DNA from 4 places in the Klenkia terrae genome. Region 3 is predicted to be linked to each of the others. Evidence: riboswitches for the same ligand, from Rfam matches in the RefSeq annotation. Region 3 holds a riboswitch; each other region holds the start of a gene.
The links. Region 3 has a riboswitch for S-adenosylmethionine ahead of UXQ13_RS19410 (GNAT family N-acetyltransferase). Riboswitches for the same ligand answer to the same signal wherever they lie in the genome.
Positions count from the first base shown of each region.

Region 1 (4,202 bases), on a different contig from region 3:
CCGGTGCCTCCCGGGCCTCGGCGGTCGCCGCCCTGGTCGGGGCCGGCATCGGGGTCGACCAGGTCACCCCGCGTCGCCGCCTGGAGGACGCGTTCCTGTCGCTGGTGGGGGAGAGCTCGTGAGCACCGTCCAGTCCACCGGGGCCGTCGCCGGCTACCGGCCCGAGCGCACCCTGCGGCTGTCGGTCGAGCTGCGCCGGCAGTTCAAGCGGCGGCGCACGATCGGCGTCTTCGCGCTGATGGTGGCGCTGCCGCTGCTGCTCATCGCCGCCCTGCAGCTGGGCGCCAGCGAGGACGCGCAGGCCAACAGCCGGCTCAACCTGGTCGACGTCGCGACGTCGTCCGGGCTGAACTTCACCCTGTTCGTGCTGTTCGCGACCACCTCGTTCTTCCTGGTGGTCGTCTACGCGCTGTTCTTCGGCGACACCGTGGCCAGCGAGGCGCAGTGGGGGTCGCTGCGCTACGCGCTGGCCACCCCGGTGCCGCGGATGCGGCTGCTCCGGCAGAAGTGGCTGGCCGCGCTGGTGCTGTCGGTGTCGGCGCTGCTGACCGTCACCGTGGTGGCCGTGGTCGCCGGCGGCATCGCGTTCGGCTTCGAGGACATCCAGACCCCGATCGGGATCAGCATCGACCAGGGCCAGGGGATGCTCCGGCTGGCCGGGATGGTCGGCTACCTCGCCGTCCACCTGCTGGTCGTGGGCACGCTGGCGTTCTGGCTGTCCACGGTGACCGACGCGCCGCTGGCCGCGGTCGGCGGGTCGGTGTTCACGATGTTCGTCTTCGCGATCCTCGACCAGGTCGAGCAGCTGGGCAGCATCAGGGACTACTTCCCGACCGCCGAGGAGTTCGCCTGGACCGACCTGCTGCAGACCCCGGTCGACAGCGGGGACCTGTACCGCGGGGTCATCCAGTCGCTGCTCTACGCGGCGGTGTTCACCGCGCTGGCCTTCCGGCACTTCGCCCGCCGCGACGTCACGAGCTAGGCAGCTACCCGAGGGCGGCGCGGACGGCCTCGGCCCAGCCGAGACCCATCGCGCCGGCGGTCGCCGCCACGTCCGGCAGGGCGGCGATCGCCTCGGCCATGCCGGGGACGGCGGCGCCGTTCGCGGTGATGAACAGCCGACCGACGGCCGGCGCCATCTCCAGGTCGCTGACCGAGTCGCCGACCGCCACCGCGTCGGCCGGGTCGATCGCGCGCCGGGCCAGGTCCCAGGCGATCGCGGAGCCCTTGCCGATGCCGCGCGGCATCAGGTGGAAGACGTGCGGGTCGCCCTCGACGTCCAGCGTCATCCGCGAGGTGCGGGGGACCCGGCCGTTGTCCTTGAGGGTCAGCCACCCCCAGCCGCGGTCGGCGAGCCACGCGTCGACCTCGGCGGTGCCCACCCGGCCGCGGAGCATGGCGTCGCCGGTGTGCGTGGCGTGCCAGGGGGAGTGCCACTCCAGCTGCCCCGGCCAGGCCGCCACCAGCGCGTCCACCACGCCGAGCCCGGCCATCACCTCGACCGGGGTGCGCCCGGCGAACTCCGCGGGCAGGTCGCCGGTCAGCAGGTGGGTCTCCCGGCCGCCGGCCCAGCTCACCAGCGAGCCCAGCTCGGCGATGTGCCCGTCGACGGCGAAGACCCGGCCGGCCTCCTGCAGCTGGGCGTGGGTGCGCCCGGAGACCAGGACCAGCGGCACGCCGGCCCGGTGCAGCTCCAGCAGCGCCGTCCAGGGCTGCGCGGTGAGCTCCCCGGTGGCGGTGTGCACGAAGGACCCGCGCGGGCCGACCATCGTGCCGTCGAGGTCGGTGTAGACGATGGCTGCGGGCACGGCGCCCATCCTGCAGTAAGGTCCGGGGCGTTCCACTCATCCAGAGGGGCAGAGGGACACGGCCCGATGAAGCCCCGGCAACCACTGCGCGAGCAGCAGGTGCCCCATCCGTCCTGCGCGGTCGACGACCCGGCGCAGGGAAGATGAGGAGGTAGTCGTCGCATGACCCTGACCGCTCCCGAGGCCACCACCGGCCCCACCACCACCGGCCCCGCCACCACCGTCGCCGCCAACCCGGCCCGCGGGCTGGTGTGCCGCAACTGCGGTGCCACCTTCGGCCTGATCGCCGAGCACGCCTGCGCCGAGTGCTTCGGCCCGCTCGAGGTCGACTACGACCCCGAGCTCATGCGCGCGGTCACCCGCGAGCAGATCGAGGCCGGCCCGCACAACATCTGGCGCTACGCCCCGCTGCTGCCCACCGGCCAGGACCCGGCCGACCGGGTGAGCCTGGACCCGGGGATGACCCCGCTGGTGCGGGCGCAGCGGCTGGGCGACGAGCTCGGCTTCACCGCCCCGCTGTGGGTGAAGGACGACTCGGCCAACCCGACGCACTCGTTCAAGGACCGCGTCGTCAGCCTGGCCGCCACCGCCGCCAAGGGGTTCGGCTACGCCAAGATCGCCTGCGCCTCGACCGGCAACCTGGCCAACTCGGTGGCCGCCCACGCCGCCCGCAATGGCCTGCCCTCGTTCGTGTTCGTGCCCAGCGACCTGGAGCCCGGCAAGATCGTCCAGTCGGCGGTGTACGGCCAGGCCCTCGTCGCCGTCGACGGCTCCTACGACGACGTCAACCGGCTGACCAGCGAGCTCGCCGAGACCGACGAGTTCGAGGACTGCGCCTTCGTCAACCAGAACGTCCGGCCCTACTACGCCGAGGGCTCCAAGACCGTGGGCTACGAGATCGCCGAGCAGCTCGGCTGGCGCATCCCGGCCCAGGTCGTGATCCCGATGGCGTCGGGGTCGCTGCTCACCAAGGTCGACAAGGCCTGGAAGGAGCTGGTGGCCGCCGGCATCGTCGAGGACACCCCCTGGAAGGTCTTCGGTGCCCAGTCGGCCGGCTGCGACCCGATCGCCACCGCGTTCGACAACGGCTGGGACGTCGTCAAGCCGGTGAAGCCGACCGGCATCGCGAAGAGCCTGAACATCGGCAACCCCGCCGACGGGCCCTACGCCCTGGACGCGATCCGGCGCACCGGTGGCTCGGTCGGCCGGGTCGGGGACGACGAGATCGTGGCCGGCATCCGCGACCTGGCCCGCACCACCGGCGTCTTCGCCGAGACCGCGGGCGGGGTGACCACGGCCGTGCTCCGCCAGCTCGTGGAGAAGGGGCTGCTGGACCCCGCGCAGGAGACGGTGGTGCTCAACACCGGCGAGGGGCTCAAGACCCTCGACCCGCTCGCCCCGGTCGTCGGCCCCACCCACCACGTGCAGCCCTCGCTGCGCTCGCTGCGCGAGGCCGGCCTCATCGCCTGAGGTCGGCCGCGTCGGTGCCGCAACCTGGGTCGACCCACCCCGTGGCTCCTCACCCCAGTCCACGACCTGGGGTGAGGGTCTGCGCGGGGGGTCCACCCAGGCTGCGCCGGGCGCCGGCGTGGGGCCGGAGGCCGGCGCGGTGACCACGCCCTCCGAGCCCTCGCGCCAGGTGCCCCGACCGGTGCCGGTCGTCGTCCGGCCGCGGTCGTGGGCGCCCGCGCTGCTGGTCGGCCACGTCGCGCTGGCCGTCGTCCTCGTGGTGATCTCGCTCGTCCTGCTGGTCGCCGGGGCGGGGGAGCGGGCCGTCGGCGGACCCCTGGCGGCCGTGCTGGTGGGCCTGCTGGTCGTCGGGGCCGTCGCACGCCGGTTCGGCACCCGGCCGCAGACCCGCGGGGGTCGCTGGTCGACGGTGCTCGGCCTGGCCGTCGTGGGCCCGTGGGTCTGGTACGTGCTCGGCGTGGCCGGGTTGTCCGGGTACACCGGGCCCCTGCTCGGCGTCCTGGCGCTCTACCTCTGGGTGTACGTCCTGGCCCTCGTGGTGGCCGCCGTGCTGGTCGCGTTTCTGGACCTGGCCGCCGGCGAGGTGCTCCGCCGACGGCGGGGGTGACCCCCGTTCTTGCACTCGCCTGGGTCGAGTGCCAGACTCGGGCTGGCACTCGGAGCATCTGAGTGCCAACCAGGTCGGGCCGGTGAGGCATCGGCACGTGGGCCGCAGGAGCGTCCACGGTGCAGGTGCCGTCCGTCGCGGGCGCCGCCCGACCAGCAGCGAGCCACGCATGGAGGACACCACCACATGGCCAAGATGATCGCCTTCGACGAAGAGGCCCGCCGCGGCCTCGAGCGGGGCATGAACACCCTCGCCGACGCCGTCAAGGTCACCCTCGGCCCCAAGGGCCGCAACGTCGTGCTGGAGAAGAAGTGGGG
Region 1 covers NZ_JBAPLV010000001.1:192,982-197,183, forward strand. Annotated here, with positions in the region: gene UXQ13_RS00975 (alpha/beta fold hydrolase) at 1-122, shown strand, start outside; gene UXQ13_RS00980 (ABC transporter permease) at 119-982, shown strand; gene UXQ13_RS00985 (HAD family hydrolase) at 987-1,808, opposite strand; SAM riboswitch class I at 1,842-1,958, shown strand; gene thrC (threonine synthase) at 1,971-3,278, shown strand; gene UXQ13_RS00995 (hypothetical protein) at 3,418-3,885, shown strand; gene groL (chaperonin GroEL) at 4,072-4,202, shown strand, end outside.
Region 1: linked by a shared signal. The riboswitch ahead of thrC (threonine synthase) and the one ahead of UXQ13_RS19410 (GNAT family N-acetyltransferase) in region 3 are both predicted to bind S-adenosylmethionine.

Region 2 (4,202 bases), on a different contig from region 3:
GGCTGGTCAACCTGCTCGAGCGGCCCACGTCCGGCACGGTCACCGTCGACGGCCGGGTGCTCACCGACCTGCCGGCCGACGAGGTCCGCCGGGCCCGCAGCTCGATCGGCATGGTCTTCCAGCACTTCGAGCTGATGGACTCCCGCACGGCCGCGGCCAACGTCGAGCACCCGCTGGAGCTGGCCGGCGTCGGCCGCGCCGAGCGCCGCCGTCGGTCGGGCGAGCTGCTGGACCTGGTCGGGCTGGGCGACCGCGCCCAGGCCCGCCCCGCGCAGCTGTCCGGCGGGCAGAAGCAGCGGGTGGCCATCGCCCGCGCGCTCGCCGCCCGGCCCACCGTGCTGCTGTGCGACGAGGCCACCTCCGCCCTGGACCAGGCCAGCACCACCGGCGTGCTGGAGCTGCTGCGCCGGGTCCGCGACGAGCTCGGGCTGACGGTCCTGCTGATCACCCACGAGATGGCCGTGGTCAAGGCCGTCTGCGACACCGCGGTGCTGCTGGAGGCCGGCCGGGTCGTCGACGGCGGCCGGCTGGACCAGGTGCTGGCCCGCGGGGACTCCCCGCTGGCCGCCGCGCTGCTGCCCGCCCCGGTGGCCGACCACCGGGTGGCGGGCACCCTGCTCCGGGTCACCGTCACCGACACCGCGCCCGAGACCCACGTGCTGCAGGTGCTCGTCGGCCGGCTCGGCCTGGACGTCGAGGTCGCCGGCGGCTCGGTGGAGACCGTGGCCGGCGGGCGGCACGGCCGGCTGCTGCTGCGGGTCACCGGCGCCGACCAGAGCGGGCTGGACCGGGCACTGGCCCAGCTGCGCGACGACGGTTCCCGGGTGGAGCGCGTCGCGGCGGAGGTGGCCCGGTGAGCGACTGGTCCCGGATCGCCCCGCAGCTGCTCGACGCCACCGGCGAGACCCTCTACATGGTCGCGGTCGCCACCGTGATCACCGTCCTGCTGGGCATCCCGCTCGGCGTGCTGCTCACCGTCACCGGACCCGGCGCGCTGGCCCCGCGGCCGGTCCTGCACCGGGTGCTCGGCCTGCTGGTCAACCTGGGCCGGTCCCTGCCGTTCATCATCCTGCTGGTCCTGGTCGCCCCGCTGACCCGCGGCCTGGTCGGCACCACGATCGGGTCGACGGCGGCCATCGTGCCGCTCACCGTCGGCGCCGTCCCGTTCCTGGCCCGGCTGGTGGAGACCAGTCTGCGCGAGGTCTCGCACGGCAAGGTCGAGGCCGCGCTGGCCATGGGCGCCCGCCGCCGGGACGTCGTCCGCACGGTGCTGCTGCCCGAGGCGCTGCCCTCCCTCGTCGCCGGGACGACGGTCACCGTCGTCGCGCTGATCAGCTACTCGGCCATGGCCGGCGCCATCGGCGGCGGCGGCCTGGGCGACTTCGCCATCCGGTTCGGCTACCAGCAGTTCCGCACCGACATCACCCTGCTCACCGTCGCCCTGCTGCTCGTCGTCGTCCAGGCGCTGCAGTTCGGCGGCGACACCTGGGCGCGCCGCCTGGCGCGCCGATGACACCCGCCCGTCCCGACCCGTTGGAGAACCGCACCGTGCGTCGCCTCGCCCTGACCCTGTCCGCCCTCACCGCCACCGCGGTCCTCGCCGCCTGCGGGGGCGGCGACGCCGAGATCTCCGCGCCGGACGAGCCGCTGCGCGTCGGCGCCTCGCCGGTGCCGCACGCGGAGATCCTCCGGTTCATCGACGAGAACCTCGCCGAGGACGCCGGCCTGGACCTCGACGTCGTCGAGTTCACCGACTACGTGCAGCCCAACGTGGCCCTCGACGACGGCTCGCTGGACGCGAACTTCTTCCAGACCGTGCCCTACCTGGAGGAGCAGGAGGCCTCCGCCGGCTACGACTTCACCGCCCTGGAGCCGGTGCACGTCGAGCCGCTGGGCATCTACTCGGAGTCGCTGACCGACCTGTCGCAGCTGGAGCAGGGCGCGACCGTGGCGATCCCGAACGACCCCACGAACGCCGCCCGCGCGCTCCGGCTGCTGGAGGCCAACGACCTGGTCGTGCTGGCCGACACCGGTGACGCCGCCCCCACCTCGTTGGACGTGGAGAGCAGCCCGCTGGACCTGGAGATCTCCGAGGTCGAGGCCGCCCAGGTGCCCCGTTCGCTGGCCGACGTCGACATCGCGGTGATCAACGGCAACTACGCCATCGACGCCGACCTGTCCCCGGCCGACGACTCCCTGGCGCTGGAGGAGGCCGAGGGCAACCCGAACGCCAACCTCCTGGTGGTGCGGGCCGGCGACGAGTCCGACGAGCGCATCCAGACGCTGGAGGAGCTGCTGCACTCCGACGAGGTGCGCCAGTTCCTCGAGGACGAGTACGACGGTGCGGTCATCCCCGCGTTCTGATCCCGCTGCCGCCCGGGCCGGTCGGACAACCGGCCGGGCGCGCGCAGACCAATGCGCATCAAGTCGATCGGGATTGACTGGTAGGGTCTACGACAGGTCACGAGTGCCAGCGCGAAGCCCCGGCTCGCTGGTCGGCAACCCTTCCACCGCGATGGGGTGCTCCGGGTGACGACCTGGCGGCTGCGCAGCGCAGCCGCAAGCGCGGGTCCCGTCGCGAGCACGGGCCCCTGACCTCCAGGAGTCCTCGATGTCCGTCCTCCTCGACCGCCGCACCACCCCGGCCCTGCTGCCCACGGCCGACGCGGCCACCAGCGTCCCGCTCGTGACCGGCGGGTCGGTCGGCTACGCCAACCTCGACGTCGCGGCCAGCGCTCCCGCCCTGGCCTCCGTGGCCGCCCGGGTCGCCGAGGCCCTGCCGCTCTACGCCAGCGTGCACCGTGGCGCGGGCTACCTCTCCCAGGTCTCCACCGCGCTCTACGAGTCGGCCCGGGACACCGTGGCCGCGTTCGTCGGGGCCCGGTCCGACGACGTCTGCGTGCTCACCCGGAACACCACCGACAGCCTCGCGCTGCTGGCCGGCTGCCTGCCCGCCGACGGCGCCGTCCTCGTGCTGGACGTCGAGCACCACGCCGACCTGCTGCCGTGGCAGCAGCGCTCCCGCGACCTGTGCGACGTCCTCGAGGCGGCACCGACGGTGGCCGGGACGCTGTCCCGCCTGGCCGACGCGCTGGCCGCCCGGCGCTACGTGCTCGTCGCGGTCACCGGTGCCTCGAACGTGACGGGGGAGTCCCTCCCGCTGCGCCGGGTCACCGAGCTGGCGCACGCCGCCGGTGCCCTGGTGGTCGTCGACGGCGCCCAGCTGGTGCCGCACCGCCGGTTCTCCCTCGTGGAGTCCGGTGCGGACTGGGTCGCGTTCTCCGGCCACAAGCTCTACGCACCCTTCGGCACCGGCGCGCTGGTCGGCCGGCGGGACTGGCTGGACACCGGCCGGCCCTACCTCCCCGGCGGCGGCGCCGTCGCCCAGGTCGACGTGGACGCGACGACGTGGGTGGCGGCCCCGCACCGGCACGAGGGCGGCTCGCCCAACGTGCTCGGCGCGGTCGCGCTGGCCGCCGCCTGCGACGAGCTCGCGGCCCTGGCCCCCGGCGCGCTGGAGGACCACGAGCGGGCGCTGCGCACCCAGCTGGTCGACGGGTTGTCGCAGGTCGACGGGGTGCGGCTGCTGCGCATCTGGTCGGACTCGGTCGACCCCACCGGCGTGGTCAGCTTCACCGTCGAGGGCGCCGACCCGGGCCTCGTCGCTGCCTACCTCTCCGCCGAGCACGGAATCGGCGTCCGGGACGGCCGGTTCTGCGCGCACCCGCTGGTGGCCCGGCTCGGCGTCCCCGGCGGAGCGCTGCGGGCCAGCGTCGGCGTCGGCACGTCCGCGGACGACGTCGCCCGGCTGGTCGAGGCGGTCGCCCGGTTCGTCGCCGAGGGGCCCGCCGTCGCCTACGCCGTCGTCGACGGGCGGCACCAGCCGGTGGCCGACCCGCGTCCGGTGGCCGGGCTGGCCGGCGCCGACCTGTCCGCGGTCGCCCGCGGCGCCGGTTGCGGACCTGCCCCGACCCGCTGAACCGCCCCCCGAACGCCCGCCGAACCCCGGCGGACAGATCCCCGAGCACCGAGGAGAACCACCCGTGGCCACCCGTCCCAAGGCGAGCGTCGTCCCCTTCACCCACCACGCGGAGGGCACCGGCGTCGGCCAGCGCGTGACCGTCGGCGGCGACGCCGGGCACGAGTTCGACGTCGACACCTACCCGGCGTTCGGCGGCGCGGACGCCTCGCCCAGCCCGCTG
Region 2 covers NZ_JBAPLV010000014.1:1,082-5,283, reverse strand. Annotated here, with positions in the region: gene UXQ13_RS13400 (methionine ABC transporter ATP-binding protein) at 1-857, shown strand, start outside; gene UXQ13_RS13395 (methionine ABC transporter permease) at 854-1,513, shown strand; gene UXQ13_RS13390 (MetQ/NlpA family ABC transporter substrate-binding protein) at 1,549-2,364, shown strand; SAM riboswitch class IV at 2,460-2,572, shown strand; gene UXQ13_RS13385 (aminotransferase class V-fold PLP-dependent enzyme) at 2,612-3,979, shown strand; gene UXQ13_RS13380 (OsmC family protein) at 4,044-4,202, shown strand, end outside.
Region 2: linked by a shared signal. The riboswitch ahead of UXQ13_RS13385 (aminotransferase class V-fold PLP-dependent enzyme) and the one ahead of UXQ13_RS19410 (GNAT family N-acetyltransferase) in region 3 are both predicted to bind S-adenosylmethionine.

Region 3 (4,202 bases):
GGGACAGTGCGACGGTGCTGCGTCGCAGGTGTGCAGTCACGGTGGTTCTTCCTCTTCTGGGCGTGCTTCGACTACCGGCGACGCGGGTGCGCCGTCGGGGGGTAGGGGGCGGGAGCTAGAGGACCTTGGCCAGGAAGGCCCGGGTCCGCTCGTGCTGCGGGTCGTCGAGGACCTGGGCGGGGGTGCCCTGCTCGACGACGCGGCCGTCGTCCATGAAGACGATCTGGTCGGCGGCCTGCCGGGCGAAGCCGATCTCGTGGGTGACCACGATCATCGTGGTGCCGGTGCGGGCCAGGTCGGCGATGACGGCCAGCACCTCGCCGACCAGCTCGGGGTCCAGCGCCGAGGTGGGCTCGTCGAACAGCAGGACGGCGGGCTTCATCGCCAGCGCCCGGGCGATCGCCACCCGCTGCTGCTGCCCGCCGGACAGCTGCCGGGGGTGTGCGTCGGCCTTGTCGGCCAGCCCGACCCGGGACAGCAGCTCGCGGGCCTCGGCCTCGACCTCGCGGCGTGGCCGGCCCTGCGCGGAGACCGGTGCCTCGACGACGTTCTCCAGGGCGGTCAGGTGCGGGAAGAGGTTGAAGGACTGGAAGACGAAGCCGAACCGGGTGCGCTGGCGCAGCAGCTCCTTCTCCTTGAGCTCGTGCAGCTTGTCGCCCTTGCGGCGGTAGCCGACCAGCTCGCCGTCCAGCGCCACGAACCCGCGGTCCACGGTCTCCAGGTGGTTGATCGACCGCAGCAGCGTCGACTTGCCCGACCCGGACGGCCCCAGGACGACGGTCACACTGCCCGGCTCGACGACCAGGTCGACCCCGTGCAGCACCTCGTGGGTGCCGAAGGACTTGTGCACCCCGTGCACCTCGACGCGGCCCGGGCGGGCCTGCACCGCGGTCACCGGGTCACCGGGTCGCGGTCGGAGGTGGACCGGACGCGGGACAGCCCGGCGGTCAGGTTGCCGCGCAGCCGTTGCAGCGGTGTCGGCGGCAGCGTGCGGACCGCGCCCTTGGCGTAGTACCGCTCGACGTAGTACTGGATCACCGTCACCACGGTGGTCAGCACGACGTACCAGATCGCGGCCACCACCAGCATCGGTAGCACCCGCTGGGTCCGGCCGTAGATCACGCTGACGGTGTAGAACAGCTCGCCGAGGGCCAGCACGTAGACGATCGAGGTGCCCTTGAACAGGCCGATGATCTCGTTGACCGCGGTGGGCACGATGGTCCGCATCGCCTGCGGCAGCACGATCTTCGTGGACTGCCGGCGCCGCGGGATGCCCAGGCTCGCCGCCGCCTCGTGCTGGCCCTGGTCCACCGAGAGGATCCCGGCCCGGACGATCTCCGCCGAGTACGCGGCCTGGTGCAGCCCCAGGCCGAGGATCGCGGCGCCGAACTTGTCGATCAGCGACAGCGTCTCGACCGACGCGAACGACGGGCCGAACGGGATGCCGATGTCCAGCGACTGGTACAGGTAGGCGAGGTTGTACCAGAGCAGCAGCTGCAGGATCAACGGCACCGAGCGGAACACCCAGGTGTAGCCCCAGCTCACCGCCCGCAGCAGCGGGGACCGGCTCAGCCGCATCAGCGCGAGCACCGTGCCCAGGGCGAACCCGAGGACGGCGGTGATCAGCGTCAGCTTGATCGTCATCCAGACGCCCTCGACGATCGAGACCTCGCCCAGGTAGGCCCAGACGACGCCCCACTCCCAGCGGGGGTTGGTGATCAGCGAGTTCGCCACCATGGCCAGCAGGACGGCGACCACCGCGGTGGCCACCCACCGCCCGGGGTTCTTGGCCTTGACCACGGTGAGGCGGTCGTAGGGCGTGCCGGCCGGCGGGGCGTCGGCGCGGTTCTCCAGCAGGGTCATGTGAGGTCCTTCTCGAAGGCGTAGATGCGCTCGGCGACCGGGAGCGACCGGAGGGTCGCGAGGTCCGTGGGCCGGGGGACGGCGGGGTCGAACAGCGGGGTGTAGCCGGCGGCCAGGTAGAGCGACCGGGCCTCGGGTTGCCGGGGTCCGGTGGTCAGGAAGACGCGGGCGGCGCCCCGGTCCCGGGCCACCGCCTCCAGCTCCGCGAGCACCCGGCGGGCCAGCCCGCGCCGGCGGTGGGCGGCGGCGGTCCACATCCGCTTCACCTCGACGGTGCCGTCGTCCGGGTGCGGCTTGAAGGCGCCACCGGCCACGGCGACCCCGTGCTCGAGCAGCAGCACGAAGGCACCCAGCGGCGCGGTGAACTGCTCCACCGGGTAGCGGGTGAGCTCCTGCTCGGCGCCGCCGAACAGGTCGCCGTAGCGGCGGTCGTACTCCACGGCGAGCTCGGCGAACAGGGGTCGGGCCAGGGGGTCGTCGGGGTGGACGACGACCACGTCGACGTCGGCGCCGACGCCGAGCAGGCGTGCTGAGGACATGCGGGGACTCCTGGGACGGTGCCGGGACCCCGCCCGGGGAGGGAGATGTCCGGGCGTGGGTGGGGGAGCGCGGGAACAGGTCAGCGACAGAGCGCGCTGTCGGTACGGACCAGGTCGATGACCCGCCGCCCGACCAGGAGGAGGACAGGCAGCAGCACGGACCGCGGGGCGGTCTCGGTGATCTCCACGTCGTCTCCTCGTCCCCCGCCGACCGGCGGGGCTGCACTTGCGACAGTCGTGCACCGTCGCCAGGTCGTCACCCGGGGCACCCCACCGCAGCGGAGGGTTGCCGGCCAGCGAGCCGGGGCTTGTCGCTGGCGCTCAGAACCTGTGCAGGAACGTAGGACAACCCGGGCCGATGCGTCAAATCCGATCGACTTGGTGGAGAATGAGGTCGTCCACCCGCTCCGGAGAGGAGGTCCGCGATGCCCGACCAGCCGCTCGTCCGCCGTCGCCACGTGGACCTGTGCCGCACCGGCAGCGCGCTGGGCCGCTGTCGGTAGGCCCTCGCCCACCGTCCGCCGCCAGCCCCGGAGTCCCCTCGTGACCAGCCCGAACACCCTCACCGTCGCCCTCGTCGGTGCCGGCCCCACCGCCGTCGGCGTCCTCGAGCGCCTCGCCTCCCGGGCGGGTGGCGACGACCTCGTCGTGCACCTGGTAGACCCGTTCCCGCCCGGCGGCGGACGGGTCTGGCGGACCGCGCAGTCTGACCTGCTGTGGGCCAACTCATTGGCCCGGGACGTCACCGTGCTGCCCGACGACTCCGTCACGGTGCCCGGCCGGGTCGTCCCCGGCGCCACCGTGGCGCAGTGGGCCGCCGACGTCGGCGCGCAGCTGCCCGGCGAGGACGGCGCGCAGGCCCGCCGGACCACCCCCGGCACCTTCCCGTCCCGCCGGCTGGTCAGCGGCTACCTCGGGTGGGTGCTCGACCGCCTCGCCGCGCTGCCCGGGGTGACGGTGCACCGGCACCGGACCCGGGCGGTCGACTTGGTCGAGCACGGCACCGCCGTCGAGGTGCAGCTCGCCGACGGCGGCCGGCTGGACGTCGACACCGTCGTGCTCGCCCAGGGGCACCTCGACCGCACCCGCACCGACGGCGAGGTCGAGCTGGCCGACGCCGCCGCGGCCGCCGGGCTGACCCACGTGCCCACCGCCTACACCGCCGACCTGGACCTCTCCGTGCTCCGCCCGGGTGAGGACGTGCTGGTCCGCGGGGCCGGGCTGGCCTTCGTCGACCTGGTCACCCTGCTGACCGGCGGTCGCGGGGGACGGTTCCGGACCGACCCGGACGGCCGGCTGGTCTACCTGCCCTCGGGGCAGGAGCCGGTGCTGCACGTGGGCTCCCGCCGCGGCACCCCCTACAAGGCCAAGCTCGACTACGACTGGGCCGGCCCGCCGGTCCCGCTGCGCTTCTTCACCCCCGACGAGCTGACCGCCCGGTTCGGCGACCGCCCGCTGGACCTGCGGGCGGACCTGGCCCCGGTGATCGCCCGCGAGCTGGGCTGGGCGCACGCCACCGAGCTGTTCCGGGCGCACCCGGAGCGGGTGGCGATGCCGTGGGAGGAGTTCGCCGCGCGGTACGCCGCCGGCGAGGACCCGTGGGCCGCGGCGGTCCTCGACCCGGCCGACCGGTTCGACCTCGCCGCCCTGGACCGCCCGCTGGCCGGAGCCCGGTTCGCGACCGGCGAGCAGCTGCAGGAGTGGGTCCGCGGCTACGTCCGGGCCGACCTGGCCCGCGCCGCCGACCCGGCGCACAGCGCCGACCAGGCCGTCTTCACCGCCTTGCTGTTCTGCCACGGC
Region 3 covers NZ_JBAPLV010000026.1:56,979-61,180, reverse strand. Annotated here, with positions in the region: gene UXQ13_RS19425 (ABC transporter substrate-binding protein) at 1-40, opposite strand, end outside; gene UXQ13_RS19420 (amino acid ABC transporter ATP-binding protein) at 116-895, opposite strand; gene UXQ13_RS19415 (amino acid ABC transporter permease) at 892-1,863, opposite strand; gene UXQ13_RS19410 (GNAT family N-acetyltransferase) at 1,860-2,402, opposite strand; SAM riboswitch class IV at 2,620-2,731, opposite strand; gene UXQ13_RS23715 (putative leader peptide) at 2,828-2,905, shown strand; gene UXQ13_RS19405 (FAD/NAD(P)-binding protein) at 2,946-4,202, shown strand, end outside.

Region 4 (4,202 bases), on a different contig from region 3:
TCCCGGCTGACCAACGACATCGGCTCCATGCAGTCCGTGGTCACCTCGACCGCGACGAGCCTGGCCTCCAACGCCACCACCGTCGTCGGCACCGTGGTCGCCATGGCCGCGCTGAGCTGGCGGCTGTCGTTGCTGTCCCTCGTCGTGCTGCCCCCGGCGATCTGGCTGACCCGCAAGGTCGCGCTCATGCGCCGCGAGGTCACCGGCGAGCGCCAGCGCCGCATGGCCGACATGCAGACCCAGGTCGAGGAGGGGCTGTCGATCTCCGGCGTCCAGCTCGGCAAGACCCTGGGCACCGGCCCCGCGCAGTCGCAGCGGTTCGCCCGCACGTCGGAGGAGCTGGCCGCCCTCGAGGTCCGCTCCCAGCTGGCCGGCCGCTGGCGGATGGCCACCATGAGCATCGTGTTCGCCGGGATCCCGGCGCTGATCTACCTGTTCGCCGGCCTGCCCGCGACGTCGGGCGGCATGACGATCGGCACCCTGGTCGCCTTCACCGCGCTGCAGGGCACACTCTTCCGCCCGCTGATGGGCCTGCTGGACGTCGGCGGCCAGCTGATCACCTCGATGGCGCTGTTCAGCCGGGTGTTCGAGTACCTGGACCTGTCGGTGGACATCGACGACCCGGCCCAGCCCGTCGCCCTGCCGCACGTCCGCGGCGAGGTCCGGCTCGAGCACGTCGGGTTCTCCTACGACGGCGACCGCCCCGCCCTCACCGACGTCGACCTGGTCGTCCCGGCCGGCAGCACGCTGGCCCTGGTCGGCGAGACAGGGTCGGGCAAGTCCACGCTGGCCTCGCTGGTGTCCCGGCTCAACGACGTGACCACCGGCCGGGTGACCATCGACGGCGTCGACGTCCGCGACCTGTCGCTGGCCGAGCTGGCCCGGGTGGTCGGCGTGGTCAGCCAGGAGACCTACCTGCTGCACACCACGATCCGGGAGAACCTGCGGTACGCCAAGCCCGACGCCACGGACGAGGAGATCGAGCAGGCCGCCCGGCGGGCCCAGGTGCACCAGGTCATCGCCGCGCTGCCCGACGGCTACGACACGATGGTCGGCGCCCGCGGCCACCGGTTCTCCGGCGGGGAGAAGCAGCGGCTGGCCATCGCCCGCACGCTGCTGCGCGACCCGCGGGTGCTGGTGCTCGACGAGGCCACCAGCGCGCTGGACAACGAGACCGAGCGCGCCGTGCAGGCCGCCCTCGACGAGGTCGCCCGCGGCCGGACGACGATCACCATCGCCCACCGGCTGTCCACCGTCCGCGACGCCGACACCATCGCGGTGCTGGACCACGGCCGGGTGGTGGAGCAGGGCACGCACGACGAGCTGGTCGCCGCCGGCGGCCGGTACGCCGCGCTGGCCGGGGCTGTCGCCGTCCCGGCGTAGGAACCTCTACCGTCGACGGGTGCCTGATCCCGACGCCGCGACCCGCGCCCGCTGGGAGCGCCTGTGCGCCCTGCTCGACGACGACCCCGAGCTCTGGCCGACCGTGCAGGCCACCCTGGACGACCCACCCGCCGACCCCTGGACCGCCCTGCTCGACGGCCTGGACGACGTCGGCGCGCTGGCCTACCTCGACGCCGGCGACCAGGGCGAGGAGCTGGCCGACGCGCTGACCCGGGTGCCCCGGGTGGTGCGGGCCCGCCTGGACCTCGGCCCGGTCACCGACACCGACGGCGACGTGCCCACCGCCGTCCGGGCCGCGGACGCGGTGCTCGCACCGGCCGGGCTCTGCCTGGTGCACCTGGCCGAGGAGTCCGACGCCTACCCGCTGGTCGTCGTCCCGGCCGCCGACAAGGCCGAGATCGAGCGCCTGGCGCAGGAGCTGGGGCACGACACCACCCTCGGGTGACGCGGGGGCCCGGACCCCTCTACCATCCTCTGTGGCTCACGAGAGGCAGCGACAAGCACCTGGCTTGCTGCCCGGCAACCGCTACTCCGTCTGCGGTGCTCCCAGGGGAAGAGCCGGTCGGACGGCACCCGCCGCCCGGCAACCGACGGAGTGCCCGCGCGCCGCGGGCCCTCCCGACACCCAGGAGGACGGCGCATGAGCGACAACTGGAGCTTCGAGACCCGGCAGATCCACGCCGGAGCCAGCCCCGACCCCACCACCGGCGCCCGGGCGCTGCCGATCTACGCGACGACGAGCTACCAGTTCCGCGACAGCCAGCACGCCGCGGACCTGTTCGCCCTCGCCGAGATGGGCAACATCTACACCCGGATCATGAACCCGACGCAGGACGCGCTGGAGCAGCGCGTCGCGTCGCTCGAGGGCGGCGTCGCCGCGCTCGCCGTCTCCTCCGGGCAGGCCGCCGAGACCCTGGCGATCCTCAACCTGGCCGAGGCCGGGGACCACATCGTGGCCTCGGCGTCGCTGTACGGCGGCACCTACAACCTGCTGCACCACTCGATGCCCAAGCTCGGCATCACGGTGTCCTTCGTCGAGGACCCCGACGACCCGCAGGCCTGGCAGTCCCTGGTGCAGGACAACACCCGCGCCTTCTACGCCGAGACCATCGGCAACCCCAAGGGCGACGTCCTGGACATCTCGGCGGTCAGCGAGGTCGCGCACCGCAACGGCGTCCCGCTGATCGTGGACAACACGATCGCCACCCCGTACCTGATCCGCCCGATCGAGTTCGGCGCCGACATCGTGGTGCACTCGGCGACGAAGTACCTGGGCGGGCACGGCACCGCCGTGGCCGGCGTGATCGTGGACAGCGGCAACTTCGACTGGACCGCGGGCAAGCACCCCATGTTCACCACCGCCGACCCGACGTACCACGGCGTGGTCTACGCCGACCTCGGTGCGCCGGCCTTCGCGCTCAAGGCCCGGGTGCAGCTGCTGCGCGACCTCGGCCCGGCGATCAGCCCGTTCAACGCCTTCCTGGTGGTGCAGGGCATCGAGACGCTGTCGCTGCGGCTGGACCGGCACGTGGCCAACGCCCAGCGGGTGGCCGAGTGGCTGGAGGCCCGGGACGAGGTGCAGTCGGTGCACTACGCCGGCCTGGCCTCCTCCCCGTGGCACGCCGCCGCGCAGAAGTACGCCCCCAAGGGCCCCGGCGCGGTGCTCGCGTTCGAGATCGAGGGCGGCGTCGAGGCCGGCAAGGCGTTCGTGGAGGCCCTCGAGCTGCACAGCCACGTGGCCAACATCGGCGACGTGCGCAGCCTGGTGATCCACCCGGCCTCGACCACGCACTCCCAGCTGACCCCCGAGGAGCAGCTGACCACCGGTGTCACCCCGGGTCTGGTCCGCCTCGCCGTCGGCCTGGAGGGCATCGAGGACATCCTCGCCGACCTCGACGCCGGCTTCCGGGCCGCGAAGAGCGCCTGAGGTGACGGGCGCGCCCTCGACCCGGCTGCCCGCGCGCTCGGGCGGCTGGGTCGAGGGCGACCCGGTCGGGGACCGGCGGTTCGCCGACGTCGGCCCGCTGCAGCTGGAGCGCGGCGGCTCGCTGCCCGCCGTCCGGGTGGCGTACGAGACCTGGGGGACGCCGGGTGACCCCGCCGTCCTGGTCGAGCACGCCCTGACCGGGGACAGCCACGTGGTCGGGCCGACCGGACCGGGCCAGCCCACCCCCGGCTGGTGGGACGGCCTGATCGGGGACGGCGCCCCGCTGGCCGGCACGTTCGTGGTCTGCGCCAACGTGCTGGGCGGCTGCCAGGGGACGACGGGGCCGTCGTCGGCCGCGCCGGACGGCCGGCCCTGGGGCTCCCGCTTCCCCGAGATCACCATCGCCGACCAGGTCGAGGTCGAGGCCCGGCTGGCCGCCGCGCTGGGCGTGGACCGGTGGGCCGCGGTCATCGGCGGGTCGATGGGCGGGATGCGGGCTCTGGAGTGGGCGGTGTCCCGCCCGGACCAGGTGGCCCGGCTGTTCTTCCTGGCCTCGGGCGCGGTGGCCACGGCCGACCAGATCGGCACCCAGACCACGCAGCAGGTGGCCGTGACGTCGGACCCGCGGTGGGCCGGCGGGGATTACGCCGCCGGCGAGGGGCCGGTCGCCGGCCTGGGCACCGCCCGGCGGATCGCCCACCTGACCTACCGCAGCGCCTTCGAGCTGGAGACCCGGTTCGGCCACGACGTCCAGGACGACGGCCGCTTCGCGGTGGCCAGCTACCTGGAGCACCACGCCACCAAGCTGGCCCGCCGGTTCGACGCCGGCAGCTACGTGCTGCTCACCCAGGCGATGAACACCTGGGACGTC
Region 4 covers NZ_JBAPLV010000029.1:21,907-26,108, forward strand. Annotated here, with positions in the region: gene UXQ13_RS20190 (ABC transporter ATP-binding protein) at 1-1,383, shown strand, start outside; gene UXQ13_RS20195 (DUF6630 family protein) at 1,403-1,849, shown strand; SAM riboswitch class IV at 1,884-2,000, shown strand; gene UXQ13_RS20200 (bifunctional o-acetylhomoserine/o-acetylserine sulfhydrylase) at 2,045-3,331, shown strand; gene metX (homoserine O-acetyltransferase MetX) at 3,333-4,202, shown strand, end outside.
Region 4: linked by a shared signal. The riboswitch ahead of UXQ13_RS20200 (bifunctional o-acetylhomoserine/o-acetylserine sulfhydrylase) and the one ahead of UXQ13_RS19410 (GNAT family N-acetyltransferase) in region 3 are both predicted to bind S-adenosylmethionine.